DNA from 4 places in the Pseudomonas sp. SDO5532_S415 genome. Region 3 is predicted to be linked to each of the others. Evidence: predicted binding sites of a transcription regulator. Region 3 holds the regulator's gene; each other region holds the start of a gene.

Region 1 (5,243 bases), on a different contig from region 3:
CCGAAAACGGCCCGCCGCCCTGATCCGCCACGACAATCATGATCACCCGGCCATTGTTGACAAGCGAGCGCAGCAGCAGATGTTCGCCGCTGAACTGCGAACGCAGGCTATTGGGCAGCAGGGCGGAAAACTGCGCGTTGTTGTCCGGTGTCAGGCGCACCTGGGCCTGCTGCGCGAGCAAGCGCTGCAGCACGGTGCTCTGGCTGACGGCGAAATTCATGCCGGCAACTTCCTTCGGCAACCCGGCAGTCTGGTGAACCCGAAGATTGGCATGGGTGCGGTCGGCCATCAGGATCATCACCCGGCGCATACCGCTTGCGACCAAAGCGTCACGGGCGGAAGTGGTCAAGTGCATGGCGTTGGTAAAGCGACTCGGCTCGGCCAGCAGTTCGGCACATTGTTTGCGCCACTTCACCAGGTCTTCGGCGGTGGGTGCCGGTGCTGGCAGCAGCCCGGCGTGGACACGTTTCGTGCCCAACGGCCAGATCAGCGCAACGGCGGGGTGCCAGAGGTCGGGCATGGCGTGGTGGCGTGCACTATTGGCCGCCTGCTGATGCAATTGCTGTTGGACTTCGCCCATCGGCATTTGCAGGTAAAGGCTGGTCAGGTACTGCCATCGTTCACTGTGCGGGCTGTCCCAGGCCTGTTGTGCCGAGAGCGCCAGACCGTTGGCCAGCAGCACCGTGTTGGCCGGTTGATTGAGCCAGCGGCGCAGGGTCGGGTCGTCGTCGAGACGGTTCTGCTGGCGCAAGGGATGCTCGTTGTCGCGGGCAATGCGCAGGACTTTCACCAGTTCCCGCTGCTCGGTGAGCAGCAGCCGATAGCCTTGCTGTACCCAGATCGGCAGGCGCCAGATATCTACGAGGGCCAGGCCGATTTCCAGCAGGCGCGTGCCAAACAGTTGCTTCTCGACTTTGCGCGCCGACTCGCGTTTGTGGATGACCCGCAGCTCCCATTCTTCGAGTAATTGCGGATGCGTCAGCGCCAATGGCCACAGTGGCGACAGAAACAGCAGGCTGCCCCAATGGATGTCCTGCCATAGTCGCGCCAGGCGGCTGGCAAAAAAACCGTTGGCCTGTTGTGTGGCGTGCAGGCTGATCATCTGCAGCTGACGCAGGGCTTTCGGAATCTCGGCCATGGGCTCTGCGGGCAAGCGCTCGAGCAGTTCTTCGGTGCGCTTGAGGCCGAGGCGATTGATCGCGACTTCAAGGTTTTCCGCAGGCTCGGTCATGCTGCCATGGGTGTGGCGATTGGCATGACGAATGACACTCAAGGCCAGGGCCGGGCTGCCCTGCATCAATTCGGCGATGTCGCGCAGCGAGCTGCGACTGTCGCGGATCGCCCGGCAGACAAGGTCGTGACTGTCTAGCGGAACCGGCAGGCGCACGCCATCGAGAAGCTTGACCCAGCCTTCGAGCGTGGTCGGTTTTGCAGGCGGGACGTTCGTTTCGTTAGCCATGTCTGGAGGCGATCATCGTCAACATTACCTGGGCCCGGAGTGGGTCAAATTGGCTTTTCGCCTGAACTGGCTATAGTCTGGCGCAGTTTTGCCGATAAGTAGAAGAAGAGATTTTTTAACTTCCGAATATGACCTTGAACCCGACTCAGTAAGTGCTCTCCTACCTATGGCTAAAATAATCGGCATCATCGTCGTATTCGCGAGCGTGCTCGGCGGATACGTGCTCTCCCACGGCAAAATCGCCGCCCTGATCCAGCCCTTCGAAGTGATGATTATCGGTGGTGCGGCCCTCGGTGCATTCCTCCAGGCCAACCCGGGGCACATGGCGATGCACGTTCTCAAGAAAGCCTTGGGAATGTTCAGTTCGCGTTTCACTCACGCTTTCTATCTGGAAGTGCTGGGGCTGATCTACGAGATCCTCAACAAGAGTCGCCGCGAAGGCATGATGGCGATCGAAGGCGATATCGAAGATCCCGCCGCCAGCCCGATCTTCGCCAAGTACCCTACGGTCCTCAAGGATGAGCGCATGACAGCGTTTGTCTGCGATTACCTGCGCATCATGTCCTCCGGCAACATGGCTCCCCACGAACTGGAAAACCTGTTCGACATGGAGCTCGCCAGCCTCAAGGAAGATCTGGACCACCCGTCCCACGCAGTGAACGGCATTGCCGACGCCATGCCGGGTTTCGGTATCGTCGCGGCGGTCCTGGGTATCGTGGTGACCATGGCTTCGCTGGGTGAAAGTGACCAGAAAATGATTGGCCTGCACGTTGGTGCGGCACTGGTCGGTACCTTCTTCGGTATTCTCGCGGCCTACGGTTTCTTCGGTCCCCTGGCGCATGCCCTGGGTCACGATGCCAAGGAAGAATTGAACGTCTACGAAGCCATCAAGGCCTCGCTGGTCGCTTCGGCTTCCGGCATGCCGCCATCGCTGGCGGTAGAGTTCGGGCGCAAGGTTCTGTACCCGGCGCACCGCCCTAGCTTCGCCGAGCTGGAACAAGCGGTTCGCGGCAGATAAGTCATGGAAAATAACCAGCCGATAATCATCAAGCGCGTCAAACGCTACGCCGGCGGGCATCACGGAGGCTCCTGGAAAATCGCCTTCGCCGACTTTGCCACGGCGATGATGGCGTTCTTCCTGGTGTTGTGGCTGTTGTCTACCGCTACACCGGAGCAGAAGCTTGCCATCGCCGGTTACTTCAAGGACCCGATCGGCTTCACTGAAAGCGGCACGCCCTACATTATTGACCTGGGTGGTACACCCGAGTTGGCACCGGAAAACACCCTCAACCCCGAGGTGAAGTCCCAGCCGCAGCCGGACAAAGTGACTGTCGACGCCGAACAGGTCGAAGGCATGGCCGAGATGGTGGAGAAGGAACGCCTCGAGTTATTGCTGCAAGAATTGCAGAACAAGGTCGAAGAGAATCCGCAGCTGCAGAAGTTCAAAGACCAGATCATGTTCGAGATCACCACGGACGGGCTGCGCATCCAGATCGTGGATGCCGAGAACCGGCCGATGTTCGACTCCGGCAGTGCCCGCCTGAAGCCGTATTTCGAAGACATCCTGCTGGCCATGGCCGACACCATCAAGGCGGTGCCGAACAAGATCAGCATCAGCGGCCACACCGACGCCAAGCCGTACAGCGGCCAGGGTGATTTCGGTAACTGGGAGCTATCGGCCAACCGAGCCAACGCCGCTCGCCGCGCGCTGGTCGCGGGCAGCTATCCGGATCAGCAAGTGGCGCGGGTGGTCGGTTATGCCTCGTCGGCTTTGTTTGATCGCGAACATCCGTTCAACCCGGTCAACCGCCGTATCGACATCGTGGTGCTGACCAAGAAAGCCCAGCGTGCCATTGAAGGTTCACAAGGTGCGGAACCGGCTCCCGAGCCAACGCAAGGGCAAGGTGGTCCGGGCGAAGTACCAGCCGACCCGAACGCGTTGCCGGCGGATAAGGAGCCGTTGCCGGCTCACGAACTTCGCGAACGGTTGAATCTGTTTGACGACCCGGCCCCCAAACCGGCTGAAACGCCCAAGCCTTGATTTAGAAGGTCGGGGTAGCTGACCCGCCTTCTTCGCGAGCAGGCTCGCTCCCACAGTGGCGTGTGTTGTCCTTGTGGGAGCGAGCCTGCTCGCGAATGCAATGCGCGAGTCAGTACAAAATCCCAGGCGAAAAAAAGCCGCGAACATCTCGCGGCTTTTTCATGTCTGCGGAAATCGGCTCAGTAGCCGTTTTCCGGCAAACTGGCGATGATCGAGCGGTAGCTGTTCATCCGTTGTTGTTGCACACGGCCATCTTCCAAAGCCTTGAGCAGCGCGCAACCCGGCTCGCGGTCGTGCTTGCAGTCGCGGAAGCGGCAGGTGCCGAGCAGGTCGTTGAACTCGATGAAGCCGGCTTCGACGTCGGCACGGCTGACGTGGCCCAGGCCGAACTCGCGAATGCCCGGGGAGTCGATCAACTCACCGCCGCCGGGGAAGTGGAACAGCCGCGCGGTAGTGGTGGTGTGAGTGCCCTGGCCGGACAGCTCGGACAATGGCCCGACACGGGTTTCGACTTCCGGCAGCAGGCTGTTGACCAGCGATGACTTGCCGACGCCGGACTGGCCGACGAACACACTGATGCGCCCGTCCAGTTGCTTCTGCAGTTGCTCCATGCCGTTGCCGTGATGGGCCGACACTTCGAGCACCGGATAACCCAGCGTGCGATAAACCGCCAGCAAGGCATTCAGCGCCGGGGCGTTATGCTCGTCGATCAGGTCGAACTTGTTCAGCAGCAGCAACGGCTTGATTCCCGCGTGCTCGGCGGCGACAAGGTAGCGGTCGATCAGGTTGGCGTGTGGCTCAGGCAATGGCGCGAAAACGATGACGATCATGTCGACGTTGGCTGCTACCGGCTTGAGTTGACCACGGCTGTCCGGGCGGCACAGTTCGGTGTTACGCGGCAGTTGCGCGACGATCACGCCGATGCCCTGGTTACCGGCACGCCAGACCACCTGGTCGCCGGTCACCAGCGCCGGCAGGTTGGCGCGCAGGTGGCAACGGAATACCTGGCCGGCCAACTCGCCATCACGGGCCTCGACCTCGACCTGCACGCCGAAGTGCGCGATCACCAGGCCGTGCTGTTCCGGACCCAGGTCGCCACCTTCGAGTGCTTCGACAGCCGAGGACTCGCGTTTGGCGGCGCGGGCAGCGCGTTCGCCCTGAATCTTTTCGATGCGCCAGTTTTGACGACGATTGAGTTGGCGTTTGGCCATGGGTGTTCCGTAGTAATAATGCAGCGATTAGGTAAAACGGCGGCGAGTTTAGCACGCCCTGCCACCGGCCTAGGCTAAACTGCGCAGCATTGCCTAGGAGCCGACACATGCAAAACCCGCAGAACCTGATCTGGATCGACCTGGAAATGACCGGTCTGAACCCGGATACCGACGTCATCATCGAAATGGCCACTATCGTTACCGACAGCGACCTGAACACCTTGGCCGAAGGGCCGGTGATCGCCATTCATCACAGCGACGAAATCCTCGCCGGCATGGACGAGTGGAACACTCGCACCCACGGCAATTCGGGCCTGACCCAGCGCGTGCGCGAAAGCCGTATCAGCATGGCTGAAGCTGAAGCGGAAACCATCGCCTTCCTGGAGAAGTGGGTGCCGAAGGGCAAGTCGCCGATCTGCGGCAACAGCATCTGCCAGGATCGTCGCTTCCTTTATACCCACATGAAATCCCTGGAAAGCTATTTCCACTATCGCAACCTCGACGTTTCGACGCTCAAGGAGCTGGCCGGACG
Region 2 (5,243 bases), on a different contig from region 3:
TCACCGCTGAAAATGCCATTGATGTCGGCGGCATTGGTCTGCGCTGCGGCGTCGAACAACTTGTCGTCGATCGACAGCAACCCGGTCTTCTGGTCGGTCTTGACGCCGAATTGAGCAAGCGACTTCATCTGACCGGTTCCACCCATCGCGTTCAGCTCGGTGCGCACCGCCGACAGCAGGGAACGCAGCGAGGCATCCCCAGTGAGGGCACCCGACGTCACCGTACCATTGGCATTGGTGGTCACCTGGGTCTCGGTGTTGGCCGCTTTGATCAGGGCGTTGTACGTATCGACAAAGCCCTTTACCGACGACTTCAGTGTCGAACTGTTCGCAGAAACGGTAATGGTTGCCGGCGTTGCCGCACCACCACCAGACGGCACGGGAGAAACCCCTGTCAGCTTGACGGTAATGCCGCTGACCGCATCAGCAATGGTGTTGGACTTGGATTCCATCACCACGCCATCGAGGGTGTACTTGGCATTCTGTGGCGTAGCGAGGACCGAGGTGCCGGTTTCCAGGCTGGAGCTACCGGACAGGGTCAGATCCGAACCGACGCCGGTGGTGGTCGAGGTCAGCACCATCCGAGAACCATTGGCATCGGTCAGGATGTTGGCACTCAACCCCTTATTGGCATACTGAGAGTTGATCGAGTCCCGCACCTGCTGCAAGGTCGCCCCCGCAGGAACGCTGACGTCAAAGGTGTCGGAGCCCTGCTTGATGGTCAGCGTGCTGGGTACGGAACCCGCGTTGACCACCGAAGAAGCGCCACCGGCAAAGACCTTGGTCGAGATTTTCGACGCGGTCGCCAACTGGGTGACCAGCAACGAAAAACTGCCTGCAGCCGCGCCGGCTCCAGTGGTCACGGTGGCGACTTTTTCGTCAGAGGACGAGCCGCTCAGGCCACTGAAACTGGAGGCTGTCTTCATGTTATCCAGCGCACCACGGAAGGCATCCAGCGCCGCCTGGATTTTGCCGATAGACGACAGCGAGGTGGTTGCTTTCAGCGTCTGGTTGTTGATCTGCGTCTGTTTCGGCGCCCTTTCGGAATCGACCAAAGACTTCACGATCGACTGGGTATCGATGTTCGAACCAATACCGCTAACCGTTGTACCCGCCATCATCTCTCTCCTTATCCAGTGGCTGCCGACTTCTTGACTAAGTGCGTCTTAATCGGTGACAGCAACAAAATTCATGCCAGTTCAGACTTTGTCGTCAAACAACAAACTACTGGCGTCCGACAGGCTTTGCGCCAGTTTCAACGCGGTTTCCGAAGGGATCTGGCGAATCACGTCACCGGTATCGGTGGCAATGACCTTGACCACGACCCGGCCGGTGGAATCATCAATCGAAAAATCCAGATTGCGCTGCGCAGCCTGGACAAACTCCTGAATATCGGTGACCGCTTTTTCCAGGTCGTCGCGCTTGGGCTCGGATTTCGAGACCGATACGACTTCGGCCCTGGACTGCTCCTGCTTGTCAGTGACATTCGGCGTCGCGCCCTGAGGGGCAACGGCGGGATAGGACTGGTTCAACTTGACGCTCATGTCCATGCCTGATCTCCTCATCATGAAAAAGACAAAAGGGCGCGTAAACGCGCCCTTCCGTCAGTCATCAAAGCGCAGGATTAACCCAGCAGCTTCAGTACAGCCGATGGCAGCTGGTTGGCCTGGGACAGGATCGCGGTGGAAGCCTGTTGTAGGGTTTGTTGCTTGGTCAGCTGAGCAGTTTCGGCCGCGAAGTCAACGTCCTGGATCACGCCACGAGCAGCAGTGGAGTTGTCCGAGATGCTGCGCAGATTCGACACGGTGCTGTCGAAACGGTTTTGTACCGCACCGAGGTCAGCACGCTGGGAGTCGATGTTGGCAATGGCCTGGGTGATCACGTCAACAGCGTTTTGCGCGTTGGTAGCAGTGGTCACATCAGTGTTGCTGACAACGGTTTTGGCCGAGCTGACGGTAGTACCGGCAGCCACGAACAGACCGGTAGCACCAGCGCCGTTCAGCGAGTAGCTGTTGGTGGAGTTCAGGGAAACAGCACCCGTCACTTGCAGAGCAGCGGCGGTAGCGGCAACACCGGCACCGAAGTTACCAGCACCATCTTTTGCAGCAACAGTGATACCAGCCTGTGCACTGGCGTCAGCGCCGGCGAAGATGATGTTCTCACCGGTGTCGGATTTGATTTCCAGGTTGTTGGTAGTGGCGTTGAAGTTAACGCTGATGCCCAGTTTGGCAGCGTTGGACTTCAGTTGGTCAGCCAGACCAGCGGTGTCGGTTACACCAACCAGGTTGACCGCAGTACCCGAACCTACCTGGATGGAGAAGTTCGCGGTGCCTGGAGCAGCACCGGTGATGGCTGCGGTGTTGACGCCGAATTTCACTTCAGTGCTGGCAGTAGCCGACAGGCCGCCGATAGCGCCGTTCATCTGAGCAGCGGTAGCTTTGGCCGACTGACCGGTAACGGTAGTGATAGTAGCGGTTTGGCCGCCACCGGTGATTGCGATTGCACCACCAGTCACACCGGCTGCGCTTGGCGCGATGGCCACGGATTTCAGCTGCTGGGAACCGATGTTGTTAGCCGATACGTCGCCCAGAGTCATGTTGATGGTCTGGTTGGCGTTGGCGCCGACTTGGAAAGCGGTAGTACCGAAAGAACCGTCCAGCAGGTTACGACCACCGAAAGTAGTGGTGGTAGCGATACGGGTCAGCTCGGAAGTCAGAGCTGCGTATTCAGCGTTGTTCGACTTACGGTCTTCAGCGCTTGGCGAGCCGTTCGCGGAAGCCAGAGCCAGGGTACGCATTTTCTGCAGGATGTTGGTGGATTCTTGCATCGCGCCTTCAGCAGTTTGCGCGATGGAGATACCGTCACCGGCGTTCTTGATGGCAGTCTGCAGGCCGTTGATCTGGCTGGTCAGACGGTTGGAAATTTGCAGGCCGGCCGCATCGTCTTTAGCGCTGTTGATACGCAGGCCGGAAGACAGACGTTGCATCGAAGTTTGCAGGGCGTCGGACGAGCGGGTCAGGTTCTTCTGAACGCTCAAAGATGCAATGTTAGTGTTTACAGTTAAAGCCATGACGAAATCCTCGTTGGATGGATACTGCGGCTTCCGGCCCTGACATCCGTCGGGTGTGGCCTAGAGAACCTACGTAATAGTTATCGTCGTGGTACTGGTTTGCTTGAGGGCTTTTTTTGAATTTTTTAGTGGCAGGGTGCCAGCCCTTTGTTTTCAAGGCCTTGGAGCCAGAAAATCGGCGCCAGAAAACGAAAAACGCCCGGAAGCTTGCGTTTCCGGGCGTTTTTTATTGCAAGGATTCGATCAGCCGCGATAAAGAATCGCCGATCCCCAAGACAGGCCTACACCGAAGCCACTGATGGCCACACGTGTCCACTTCGAATCGAACACATGGTTCTGCAACAGCAGCGGGATACTCGACGAGACCGTGTTACCGGTTTCGAGCATGTCCTTGACGAACTTCTCCGGCTCACCTTCTTCGAAGCGGCGCGCCACGGCATCGACAATGGCCGCGCTGCCCTGGTGAATGCAGAAGGCGTCGATATCGCTGGCCTGCAAGTGCGATTCGTCCAGCAGCTCATGCAAATGCGCCGGGACTTTGAGCAAGGCAAAGTTGAACACCTGGCGGCCGTTCATGAAGAACACCCCGTCGGTGACCTTCAGGTGCGGCGCGCCGGAACCGTCGGTGCCGAACTTCGATTTGCCCAGTTGCCAGATCGGGTCTTCACCCATCCAGGTTGCGGTCGCGGCATCGCCGAACAGCATGGTGGTGTTGCGGTCTTCCGGGTCGACGATCTTCGAATAAGGATCGGCGGTGATCAGCAGGCCGTTTTTCAGCCCCGCCGCTTCCATGAAGCCTTTGATCGCGTAGATGCCGTAGACATAACCGGAGCAGCCCAGGGAAATATCGAAAGCGGCGACATGGGTCGGCAGACCCAGCTTGTCCTGAACGATTGCGGCGGTGTGCGGCAAACCTTCTTCATCACCGTTCTGGGTGACGACGATCAGGCAGTCGATGGCTTCACGCTTGAGTTCGGGACTGGCGGCGAACAGCGCATTGGCTGCTTCGACACACAGGTCGGAAGTTTCCTGATCGGCATCCATGCGCGGCAAAAATGCCGAACCGATCTTGCCAAGGATGAAGGTTTCGTCCTTGTCGAACTTTGCACCCTGGGCGTAGTTATCAACCCCGGCTGTCGGCACGTAACTCGCTATATTTTTTATGCCAATCATTATGGCTTCCCAATAATAAACAGCTGAACATCGCCGCTCGCTGAATCGAGGGCGTCTACAGTCGGGGCCAGGCCCCCAGAAGAAGCAACGTCGGGACTCAAGGTATCACCTTGAACAACCCTCCCACCTTCACCGCCCGCAGACAGGATACAGTGAAGATGCGCGTTTTGACTGACGGGTCACTCAGAGATCGGTGCTTTATTTGATTTTGTGGCCAGGATCGCCCCCCGCCCTGCTTCACTTCATTCAAAAAAAAGGCAAAAAAAAGCCAGCCCCCTATTACAGGGACTGGCCGCGAGCGGTCAAGACCGACTCAAAGCTTGTTGAACAGGCTCAACTGGGAAACCTTGGCGAACGCCAGTTGCGCGGCCTGCAGCATGGTCTGCTGCAGTGTCAGGCGCGTCAGCACTTCCGCCGGGTCGATATCCCTGATACCACTCGATGTCGATTCGTTGATCAAGCCGGTACTCGTATTCTGATCTCGCTGCATGTCCATCACATTGCCCCGGGCACCGATCGCACCACGCGCCAGGTCGACCTGGTTCTTGGAGTTGTTCAGGTTGGCAATGGACGAAGCGACCGTGTCTTCCAGAAAACGTTGGGCAGCGGGATTGCCCTGGGTCGGCGCGTCGAGCGCCGTACGCAGCTGGCTGATGGTGTCGAGCACGTTCTGGGTCTGGTGGGTGTTGACCGCGATGTCGAACTGATCACCTGCCGCCGGAGTCGGGGGCGTGCCACCGAGGGTAAAGCTGACACCCGCCGCTGTCGCCACGCCAGCCACCACGGTCCCGGTGGTTACCGGCGTGCTGCCGCTGGTCAATGGACGGGCGTAGAGTTCGAAAGTACCGGGACCGGTGAACTTCAGAACCGCTCCGCCTTCGGGGAAAAAGCTCTGGTAGTCGGCGGCGTTGGTCACCGCCGTCTGGCTGATGATCGCCGTCGAGGTGTTGCTCGGGGCGCGGTTGCTGACGAAGCTGTCGGGCTTGGCCGTGAGCTGGAA
Region 3 (5,243 bases):
CGCGGCAGGCGCCACCACCGCATCAACGGCAAACTGGCCTTTACCGTGCAACTGGTCGAGCAACGACTCGAACTCGGCATCGGTGATTTCGTCACTGGCAGCGCCGTCGCCGGCCGGTGCCGGAGCAGCCGCCGGCGCCTCGGCCTGTGCCTTCACGGCGTTCAGCGAGTCCAGCAGTTGTTCGAATTCATTGTCGGTAATATCGCCCGATTCGCTTTCAGCGACAGGCTCTTCAACCACGTCGGCAACGGGTGCCGGTGCGGCCTCGTCAGCCGTTTGCGGCTCGGCCAGACGGGCCAGGGCCGCGAGCAATTCAGGCGTGGCAGCCGTGATCGGGCTGCGCTCGCGGACTTCGCTGAACATGCTGTTCACCGCGTCCAGTGCTTCGAGAACCACGTCCATCAATTCCGAGTCGACGCGACGTTCGCCCTTGCGCAGGATGTCGAACACGTTTTCGGCGATGTGACAGCACTCCACCAGCTCGTTGAGCTGGAGGAAGCCGGCGCCCCCTTTTACAGTGTGAAAACCGCGAAAAATTGCATTGAGCAAGTCCGCATCATCCGGCCGGCTTTCCAGCTCGACCAGTTGCTCGGACAGTTGCTCTAGAATCTCGCCGGCCTCAACCAGGAAATCCTGAAGGATCTCTTCATCGGCGCCGAAGCTCATTAATGGTGTGCTCCTAACAGGTCTAAAAACCCAAAAAACCTAAAATTCCAAAACTCTAGAAAACTAAAATTCTAAAATCCCAGGCTGGATAGCAAATCGTCCACATCGTCCTGACCGGACACAACGTCTTCTCTTTTATCGGCATGAATCTGCGGACCTTCACCCTGAGAGAGATGTTTTTGTGGATCTTTTTCGGCAAGCATCGCTTCACGGTCATGTTCGATGCCCGCAAAGCGGTCCACCTGACTGGCCATGAGCACGAGCTTGAGCAGGTTGCTTTCAACTTCGGTGACCAGTTGGGTCACGCGCTTGATCACTTGACCGGTGAGGTCCTGGTAGTCCTGGGCAAGCAGGATGTCGTTGAGGTTGCTCGACACCGCGCGGCCGTCTTCGGCGCTGCGCGCCAGGAAACCGTCGACCCGCCGGGCCAGTTCGCGGAACTCTTCAGCCCCGACTTCGCGACGCATGAACCGTCCCCAGTCCGTGCTCAAGGCCTGGGCTTCATCGCTCAGGCGGTTGACCACCGGCGTGGCGCTTTCCACCAGGTCCATGGTGCGGTTGGCCGCGGCCTCGGTCAGCTTGACCACATAGGACAGGCGCTCGGTCGCATCCGTGATCTGTGACACTTCCTCGGCTTGCGGCATGTGCGGGTCAATCTGGAAATTGACGATCGCGCTATGCAGCTCGCGGGTGAGCTTGCCCACTTCCTGATACAGGCCGCGGTCACGGGTCTGGTTGAGCTCATGGATCAATTGCACAGCATCGCCGAACTTGCCCTTTTCAAGGCTCGCGACCAGTTCGACGGCGTGTTTTTTCAGGGTCGATTCAAAATCACCCTGCGAAGATTCGTTATGCCCCATAGCTCCCCCGTGGCGCAGTTCAACCGATGCGTTCGAAAATCTTCTCGATTTTTTCTTTCAACGCCTGGGCCGTGAAGGGTTTGACCACATAGCCGTTTACACCGGCCTGGGCCGCTTCGATGATCTGTTCGCGCTTGGCTTCAGCGGTCACCATCAGCACCGGCAGGTGCTTGAGCTTTTCATCGGCACGCACGTGGCGCAGCAGATCGATACCGGTCATGCCAGGCATGTTCCAGTCCGTTACCAGAAAGTCGATGCTCCCGCTGTTGAGTACCGGAATGGCGGTAATGCCATCGTCGGCCTCGACCGTGTTGGTGAACCCAAGGTCACGCAACAGGTTTTTTATGATCCGCCGCATCGTTGAGAAGTCATCAACGATGAGGATTTTCATGTTCTTGTCCAATTCGACCTCCAAGCAGACTAAAACGCGCCCAGCACCTGGACGCGCCATTTCAATCAATCTGGCAAAACACTTGATGACTGTCTGGAGTACAGCGGATCGAGACCGGCGCGGTTCATCACCCCACCAGCCACGTCGCAGTGCCCCCACACTGCCTTCAGCGCGCTCGCCACTCTCCCAAACGCCCCCGCAAACGGGCCGCGCACTGGCTGTGTAACTGGCTGACCCGAGATTCGCTGACCCCCAGGACCTCACCGATTTCCTTGAGATTCAGCTCTTCGTCGTAGTACAGCGCCAACACCAGTCGCTCACGCTCCGGCAAATTGGCAATCGCGTCCGCCAGCGCCGCCTGGAAGCGTTCATCTTCCAGATCGCGTGACGGTTCGAGATGAGCACTCGCGCCATCCTCGTGCAGCCCTTCGTGTTCGCCGTCCTGCAACAGATCGTCGAAGCTGAACAAGCGGCTGCCCAGGGTGTCGTTCAAAATCCCGTAGTAATCGTCGAGACTCAATTGGAGTTCGGCCGCAACTTCGTGATCTTTAGCGTCACGGCCTGTTTTAGCTTCAATCGAGCGAATGGCGTCGCTGACCATCCGGGTATTGCGGTGGACCGAACGTGGCGCCCAATCCCCCTTGCGTACTTCATCGAGCATGGCGCCGCGGATGCGGATGCCCGCGTACGTCTCGAAACTCGCGCCTTTGCTGGCGTCGTATTTGGTCGACACTTCAAGCAGGCCGATCATCCCGGCCTGGATCAGGTCTTCGACCTGGACGCTGGCCGGCAGACGCGCCAGCAGGTGGTAGGCAATGCGTTTGACCAGTGGCGCGTAACGCTCGATCAGCTCGTACTGCGCGTCCCGCGCCGACTTCTTGTAGAGGTTGTAACCGCTGGCTGTCATAGCACAGGTCCTGCCGTTTGTTGCACGAGGCGCTCGACGAAAAACTCCAGGTGCCCGCGCGGGTTGGCGGGCAGCGGCCATGTATCGACCTTCTGTGCGATGGCCTTGAACGCCAGCGAGCACTTGGAACGCGGGAACGCTTCGTAGACCGCACGCTGCTTCTGCACGGCCTTGCGCACGCTTTCGTCGTACGGCACGGCGCCAACGTATTGCAGGGCGACGTCGAGGAAGCGGTCGGTCACCTTGGTCAACTTGGCGAACAGGTTGCGGCCTTCCTGCGGGCTCTGCGCCATGTTGGCCAGGACGCGGAAGCGATTCATGCCGTAATCGCGGTTAAGCAATTTGATCAATGCGTAGGCGTCGGTGATCGAGGTCGGCTCGTCGCAGACCACCAGCAACACTTCCTGCGCGGCGCGCACAAAACTGACTACCGAGTCACCGATACCCGCAGCGGTGTCGATCACCAGTACGTCGAGATTGTCGCCGATGTCGCTGAACGCCTGGATCAGGCCGGCGTGTTGCGCCGGGCTCAAATGCACCATGCTCTGGGTGCCGGACGCGGCCGGAACGATGCGGATGCCGCCTGGCCCCTGCAACAGGACGTCGCGCAGCTCGCAGCGGCCTTCGATCACGTCGGCCAGGGTACGTTTGGGTGTCAGGCCCAGCAGAACGTCGACGTTCGCCAGCCCCAGATCGGCGTCCAGCAGCATGACGCGCCGGCCAAGCTCAGCCAAAGCCAGGGACAAGTTCACTGACACGTTAGTTTTCCCGACGCCACCTTTGCCGCCGGTCACCGCGATCACCTGTACGGGATGCATGCTGCCCATGTTATTTCTTTACCTTGTCTTGCATAGACGGAGGCCACATTACTGGCTGCGCGTTCGCAACTGGAACAATGCATGGCAGACCATCGATGTAGGTACAAAAACGATTCATTGTCACCTCAGCCTACCTGCTTGGTCGGGCTGTGGTAGATATCAGCGAACATGTCAGCCATGGCTTCTTCGCTGGGCTCTTCCTGCATTTGCACGCTAACGGCGCGACTGACCAGTTGATGACGACGCGGCAGATGCAAATCATCCGGAATCCGCGGGCCATCGGTCAGGTACGCCACCGGCAACTCATGGCTGATGGCAAGGCTCAACACCTCGCCCAGACTCGCCGTTTCATCCAGTTTAGTCAGGATGCAGCCAGCGAGCCCGCAGCGCTTGTAACTGTGATAAGCGGCGGTTAGAACCTGTTTCTGGCTGGTGGTTGCCAGGACCAGGTAATTTTTTGACTTGATGCCACGCCCGGCCAGGCTTTCAAGCTGCATGCGCAGCGCCGGATCGCTGGCTTGCAGGCCGGCGGTATCGATCAGCACGACGCGTTTGCGCAACAGTGGATCCAGCGCCTGCACCAGCGATTGCCCCGGATCGACGTGAGTTACCGACACGTTGAGAATCCGGCCCAGGGTCTTGAGTTGCTCCTGGGCACCAATACGATAGCTGTCCATGCTCACCAGCGCGATGTTTTGCGCGCCGTATTTGAGCACGTAACGGGCAGCCAGCTTGGCCAGGGTGGTGGTCTTGCCCATGCCGGCAGGGCCGACCATGGCAATCACACCGCCCTCTTCCAGCGGTTCGACTTCCGGCGTGGCAATCATCCGCGCCAAGTGCGCCAGCAACATGCGCCAGGCCTGGCGAGGTTCTTCGATATCGGTGATCAGCGCCAGCAAGTCCCGCGACAACGGGCCGGACAGGCCGATGCGCTGCAAGCGGCGCCAGAGGTTAGCCTGGTCCGGGCGGCTGCCTTGCAGCTGATTCCACGCCAAAGAGCCAAGTTGTACTTCAAGCAATTCGCGCAGACCGTTGAGTTCGAAGCGCATCGAGTCGAATACCCGCTGATCGACCGCAGGCGCAGCAGCAGGTGCCGGCGCCGGGCGACGGGGCTCGGCGTAAGTGGGTTCGATCAGTGGCTCGGCGGCCGTGAGCGGCAGGCCGGCGAACAACTGGCGATTGGTGGCGTTATCGCTCTCGCCCTCGCTGCGCAGGCTCAATTCGGCCTGGGCGGTGACGATCCGCGATTGCGTCTTGCGCAGCTCGTCTTCAAGTTCCATGTTCGGAACACGCGGTGCCAGCGCCGACAGCTTGTAATCCAGGGCAGCCGTCAGCTCGACACCACCGGCGATGCGGCGGTTGCCAATGATGGCGGCATCGGCGCCCAGCTCATCACGAACCAGTTTCATGGCCTGACGCATATCGGCGGCGAAAAAACGCTTAACTTGCATAACCCACTACCTCAGCCGTTGGGCCCTACTGTCGCAACGATGGTCACTTGCTTGTTGTCAGGAATTTCCTGGTAAGCCAGAACGTGCAAACCCGGCACTGCCAGTCGGCCAAACCGCGAGAGCATCGCGCGAACCGGGCCGGCTACCAGC
Region 4 (5,243 bases), on a different contig from region 3:
TTTTTTGCCGGTGGCACTGCCCGCTGCCGAAGCCAGGCTATCGTCGGTCTTGTTCTTGACCGCGGAGTTGGCCAGGATGTCGTTGAGGCTCAAGCCACTGGTGGTATCGGAAACACTCATCTGAGTCGCCCCTTATCACTGACCGAGGGTCAGGACCTTCTGCATCATGGTTTTGGCGGTGTTCATCATTTCGGCGTTGGTCTGGAACGAACGGCTCGCGGAAATCATGTCGGCCATTTCTTCCACCACGTTGACGTTCGGGTAGTAGACGTATCCCTTGGCATCGGCAGCCGGATGGTTCGGCTCGTAGCGCGCCTCGAGGTTGCTCTGGTCTTCGACCACGCCCAGCACCTGCACGCCTTGACCGGCGGCATCCTGGTTCTGGAACAGTGAATCGCTGCCGCCGCTCTGGCCGCCCTGGAACATGGTGGCGAACACCGGGTGACGCGCACGGTAGGTCTGGTCGATACTCGACGAGACCGTCTCGGCGTTGGCGATGTTCGAAGCGACGGTGTTCAAACGCGTGGTCTGGGCACTCATGCCGCTACCGGCAATGTTGAAAACACTGGATAGAGACATGACTTACTCTCCGCGCAGGGCTGAAACCAGCCCTTTGAATTTACTGTTGAGCAGGGTGAAGCTGGCCTGGAAGTTGACCGAGTTTTCCGCGTAGTTCGACTGCTCCAGCTGAGCGTCCACGGTGTTCTGGTCGATCGAGGGCTGCATCGGCGTGCGGTACATCAGCGACTCGTCGCCATTGCCCAGGCCTTCGGCTTCGATATGACGGCTGTTGGTCATGTTCAAGGCGAACGTGCCGTTCTTGGCTTTATCGTTCTGCGCCTCAAGCACTTTCGAGAACTCCAGATCCCGAGCCTTGTAGTTCGGGGTATCGGCGTTGGCAATGTTATTGGCCAGGACTTCGGCACGCTGGGCGCGGAAGCCCAGAGCCTTTTCGTGAATGCCGAGCGCTTTATCGAAGCTGATGCTCATGTCGGGAAACCTTCGGGTGACCTGATTTTTCGTACGTTGGATATAGCAAGCGTCATGCCAATTCAAAAAAGCCCGTAAACCGGGGCTTTGCGGGCAGTGGCAATGCGGCAATGCCAGAAAAGCGGCAACCGGTTTCCGCTGGATGCCGCTTTTCTGCCGCTTTACTCGACCGAGAGAACACCGCATCCCCTGTGGTAGCGGTGGAGCCGACTTCATCAGGCAAACAAAAACGGGAGCCCCTGAGGACTCCCGTTTTTTGATACCACCAACCGATCACTTCGCCTGGTAAATAATCCCCGGACTGCACTGGACCATCTGGTAATGATCCGGCAATCCGTTCAGGGCTTCGGAAGCACCCAGGAACAGATAGCCACCCGGCTTCAACGTACTGTGAATGCGCAACAGGATGTCCTTCTTCACTTCGGCAGAGAAGTAGATCAACACGTTGCGGCAGAACACGATGTCGAACTTGCCGAGGCTCGCGTAGCTATCCAGCAGGTTGAAGGAGCGGAATTCCACCCGGCTCTTGATCGGCGCCTTGATGGCCCAGCGTCCCGGCCCTTTCGGGTCGAAATAACGCTGCAGCCGCTCGGGCGACAGTCCGCGACCGATAGCCAGGCTGTCGTATTCGCCGGTCTTGCAGTTGGTCAGCATGGTGCCGGACAGATCGGTGGCCACGATCTGCACTCCCATCTTCAATTGCCCGACATTGGTCCGCTCGAACTCGTCGATGGACATCGACAGCGAGTACGGTTCCTGACCCGACGAGCACGCCGCCGACCAGATCCGCAGGCGCTGGCCGGGACTGGCCTTGATCGCTTCAGGCAGTACCTTGTTCTTCAAGACTTCAAACGGATAGGTGTCACGAAACCACAAGGTTTCGTTGGTCGTCATCGCGTCCACCACCATCTCGCGCAACCCGCTGCGCGGCTGGGTCTGGATGCGTTGGACCAACTCACCCAGGGACTTGATGCCTTGCTGCTCCATCAGTTTGTTGAGACGGCTCGAGACCAGATACTGCTTGTTTTCACCGAGCAAAATGCCACAGGCTTTTTCCAGGAATACCCGGAACTGTTCGAAATCCAAATTACCCGTAGACAATGCTGCCGCCTCTTAAATCGTGTTGACTGCCAGGGGCCGGACGCCCCTAGCTGATGTCTGCTGCTTTGATCCGGTCGACTACCCGGGATGCCAGGTCATCAGGACGGAATTTGGCCAGGAAGTCATCGGCACCGACTTTCTTGACCATCGCCTGATTGAACACGCCCGACAACGAAGTATGCAGGATGATATGAAGCTTTTGCATGCGAGGGTCGTTGCGGATCTCGGCCGTCAGCGTGTACCCGTCCATCTCCGGCATTTCGATGTCGGAGATCATCATCAGGAACTCTTCTTCCGGCTTCTTGCCCTCGTCGACCAGTTTGCGCAGGTAATCCAGCGCTTGCCGGCCGTCGTTCAACGCCACCACTTCGACACCGACCGTTTGCAGGCAGCGCGTAACCTGCTTGCGCGCCACCGACGAATCATCGACCGTCAGCACACGCAACGAGAGCGCCTTGTGCTGGGTTTCGACATCGACCACGCCGACGGAAATCGCTTCCGGCGTCGGCGCCACTTCCGCCAGCACCTTTTCGACGTCGATGATTTCAACCAACTGATTGTCGACCCGCGTCACCGCCGTCAGGTAGTGATCGCGACCGGTGCCCTTGGGTGGCGGATGAATCTCCTCCCAGTTCATGTTGACGATGCGTTCCACCGAGCGCACCAGGAATCCCTGGGTCTTGGTGTTGTACTCCGTGATGATCACGAAGGGATTGTTCTTGTCCTTCAAAGCACCGGAGCCGGTCGCCATTGCCAGATCAAGGATCGGAATGGTCGCCCCCCGGATATTCGCCACGCCGCACACGACAGGACTGGACTTGGGCATCAGCGTCAGCTGGGGGCATTGCAACACCTCCCGAACCTTGAACACGTTGATCCCATACAGCTGCTGGCCGTCGAGACGGAACAACAACAGCTCAAGGCGATTCTGCCCCACCAGTTGCGTGCGCTGGTTCACCGAATCCATTACACCAGCCATGCCCAGACTCCTACACCAACGCTAAGTGTTGTTGCGACGCACATTCATCTCTAAACGGCACGGCGCTTGCTTTTTATCTTTGTATGAACACAGAACCGACATTTTTCCGACGCCCTACCATACCCCACCGCAAACTCCTCGGTGCGTTGGCGGCTTTGTGCCTGTTCAACGTTGGCAGCCCTGCCCTTGCTGACGCGGTTACCTTGCCTGACATGCTTATCGGCGTCACCCAGGGCTTTCTTGAATTCACCGTAGAAGACTATCTGGCCACCAGTCAAACGGAAGGTCGCTACGAAATCCAGGTCAACCAGCTCGATCCGCGTATGCGCATGCCGATGTGCGACAAGGAATTGACAGCCTCACTGGAGAGTCCGGCCAAGCCGCTGGGCCGGGTCACGGTCAAGGTTCGCTGCGAAGGAACATCCCCCTGGACGGTCTTCGTACCCGCTCAAGTACGGCTGTTTCGCGACGTCGTGACCACCTCGCGACCACTGCGGCGCGCCGGCATTGTCGAGCCTGAAGATGTGATCCTGCGCGAGCGGGATATCAGTGTGATCAACCAGGGCTACCTGACCTCCGTGGACCAGGCGATCGGACAACGACTTACCCGACCAATGGTCACCGATCAGGTCATTACCCTGGTCCATCTCGAACAGGCGGAAGTCATCCGCAAGGGCGATCAGGTGGTGATCACCGCCCGTAGCGGTACGCTCAGCGTGCGAATGCCCGGCGAAGCGCTGTCCAATGGCGGCATGAGCGAACAGATTCGAGTGAAAAACCTCAATTCCCAGCGAGTCATCAAGGCGCAAGTCATCGCGCCGGGCCAGGTGGAGGTTTCCATGTAGGCGGCCATGCAGAGCTCTGTGTTACGTGAAGATGTGGCGCTGGCCATGGCTGTTCCCTAAACTGTGTCCCATGAAGGGCAAGCGCTGACGCGCGCAAGCTCATTGATAAATGGGCCTAAAGTTTTTCAGGGAATGGCCGAAAACATGGCAAGCGTCCAAATTCCCAGAGGTTTTTATCATGGTCATCGATTTCAGCCGTTTGAATAGTTCCTCGTCATTGACGGGCAGTACACGTACCAGCGCCGCCAAGGAAACCGCCGAAACCGGTAAATCCGCACCGCTGACTACCCAGGCCGAACAGGCCGGTACCGCTACAGTCGGGGAATCGGTACATCTCAGCAATGAGGCTCAACAGTTGCAGAAGATCACTGATACGCTGCGCGATCAGCCTGTCGTCGACAAAGCCCGCGTGGCCGAGTTGAAAGCAGCGATTGCCGATGGCAGCTATAAAGTCGATAGCAACCGTGTAGCCAGCAAACTGCTCAATTTCGAAGCCCAGCGCTAGGCCTCGGCCGGCGCCAGGCTTTTGGACGCTTAAAACCCAAGGCCAGCCATGCACGACACGAATCTACTGCAACTGATCACCGACGATTTTGCTCCAGCGCAACAATTGCTGGAGTTACTGCGTACCGAGTCCCTCGCCTTGCATGGTCGCGACATGTACCTGCTCGAAGATATTCTGGCGCAGAAGCAAGCCTTGATCATTTTGCTTGAACAGCATGGCCGCAAGCGCAGCGAAATCCTCGCCAGTCTCAACCTGCCAACCAACCGCAGCGGTCTGGAGCAACTGGCCAGCCAGTCGAGCGTGGGTGAAGCGCTGCTGGCACAAAGCGATGTGCTGACCGACCTTTTGACTCAATGCCAGGCTGCCAATGCCAACAACGGCCAGTCGATTCTGGTGCAGCAGGCCGCCACGGCCACTCAGCTGAAAATCCTCACCGGCGGCGAACCTCCAGCGCTCTATGACGCCAGCGGAACATTTTCCAAGCTTGTGAAACCGCGCCCGCTCAGTCAGGCTTGAGCCCGTCGATGAGCACGCTCTATCAAGACGCGAAACATGCTGGCAAAATGCTGGCTAGCCGTAGTCAAAATTTGTCTGGAGATTGATTAACCGTGTCCAATGCCTTAAATGCGGACGATGCTCCGCAGCCACCCAAGGTGCTCAGCACGCCTCTGGAAATCTCCGGCAACCTTCGCCAACTGCAAGAAAGCCATGACCCGCTGATCATCACGTTCCATGAGCGCACCCAGCGCTTCCAGAGCTACCTGGTGGACATTGATCGCGACAGCAACATGATTGCCCTGGACGAAATGATCCCCCGTGACGG

The links. Region 3 encodes FliA, which starts transcription of late flagellar genes. Its sites were predicted from a motif close to CTAAAGTTTNNNNNNNNNNNGCCGNTAA; they were not measured.
Region 1: motA (flagellar motor stator protein MotA) is a predicted target of FliA. The motif match lies at 1,530-1,557, and genes of this name have one in related genera.
Region 2: ACW9HW_RS05265 (flagellin N-terminal helical domain-containing protein) is a predicted target of FliA. The motif match lies at 3,151-3,178, and genes of this name have one in related genera.
Region 4: flgM (flagellar biosynthesis anti-sigma factor FlgM) is a predicted target of FliA. The motif match lies at 4,031-4,058, and genes of this name have one in related genera.

What each region holds. Positions count from the first base shown of each region.
Region 1 is NZ_JBSVWS010000036.1:30,536-35,778, reverse strand. Features, by position in the region: gene ACW9HW_RS11750 (HDOD domain-containing protein) at 1-1,459, opposite strand, end outside; gene motA (flagellar motor stator protein MotA) at 1,626-2,477, shown strand; gene motB (flagellar motor protein MotB) at 2,481-3,500, shown strand; gene rsgA (small ribosomal subunit biogenesis GTPase RsgA) at 3,680-4,711, opposite strand; gene orn (oligoribonuclease) at 4,819-5,243, shown strand, end outside.
Region 2 is NZ_JBSVWS010000009.1:68,329-73,571, reverse strand. Features, by position in the region: gene fliD (flagellar filament capping protein FliD) at 1-1,118, opposite strand, end outside; gene ACW9HW_RS05270 (flagellar protein FlaG) at 1,200-1,550, opposite strand; gene ACW9HW_RS05265 (flagellin N-terminal helical domain-containing protein) at 1,625-3,070, opposite strand; gene ACW9HW_RS05260 (ketoacyl-ACP synthase III) at 3,314-4,243, opposite strand; gene ACW9HW_RS05255 (flagellar hook-associated protein 3) at 4,557-5,243, opposite strand, start outside.
Region 3 is NZ_JBSVWS010000037.1:2,203-7,445, reverse strand. Features, by position in the region: gene ACW9HW_RS11795 (chemotaxis protein CheA) at 1-666, opposite strand, end outside; gene ACW9HW_RS11790 (protein phosphatase CheZ) at 738-1,526, opposite strand; gene ACW9HW_RS11785 (chemotaxis response regulator CheY) at 1,546-1,917, opposite strand; gene fliA (RNA polymerase sigma factor FliA) at 2,084-2,824, opposite strand; gene fleN (flagellar synthesis regulator FleN) at 2,821-3,651, opposite strand; gene flhF (flagellar biosynthesis protein FlhF) at 3,768-5,093, opposite strand; gene flhA (flagellar biosynthesis protein FlhA) at 5,105-5,243, opposite strand, start outside.
Region 4 is NZ_JBSVWS010000090.1:6,114-11,356, reverse strand. Features, by position in the region: gene flgD (flagellar hook assembly protein FlgD) at 1-120, opposite strand, end outside; gene flgC (flagellar basal body rod protein FlgC) at 136-579, opposite strand; gene flgB (flagellar basal body rod protein FlgB) at 583-990, opposite strand; gene cheR (protein-glutamate O-methyltransferase CheR) at 1,264-2,091, opposite strand; gene ACW9HW_RS18940 (chemotaxis protein CheV) at 2,138-3,070, opposite strand; gene flgA (flagellar basal body P-ring formation chaperone FlgA) at 3,154-3,915, shown strand; gene flgM (flagellar biosynthesis anti-sigma factor FlgM) at 4,094-4,420, shown strand; gene ACW9HW_RS18925 (flagella synthesis protein FlgN) at 4,469-4,936, shown strand; gene ACW9HW_RS18920 (flagellar brake protein) at 5,029-5,243, shown strand, end outside.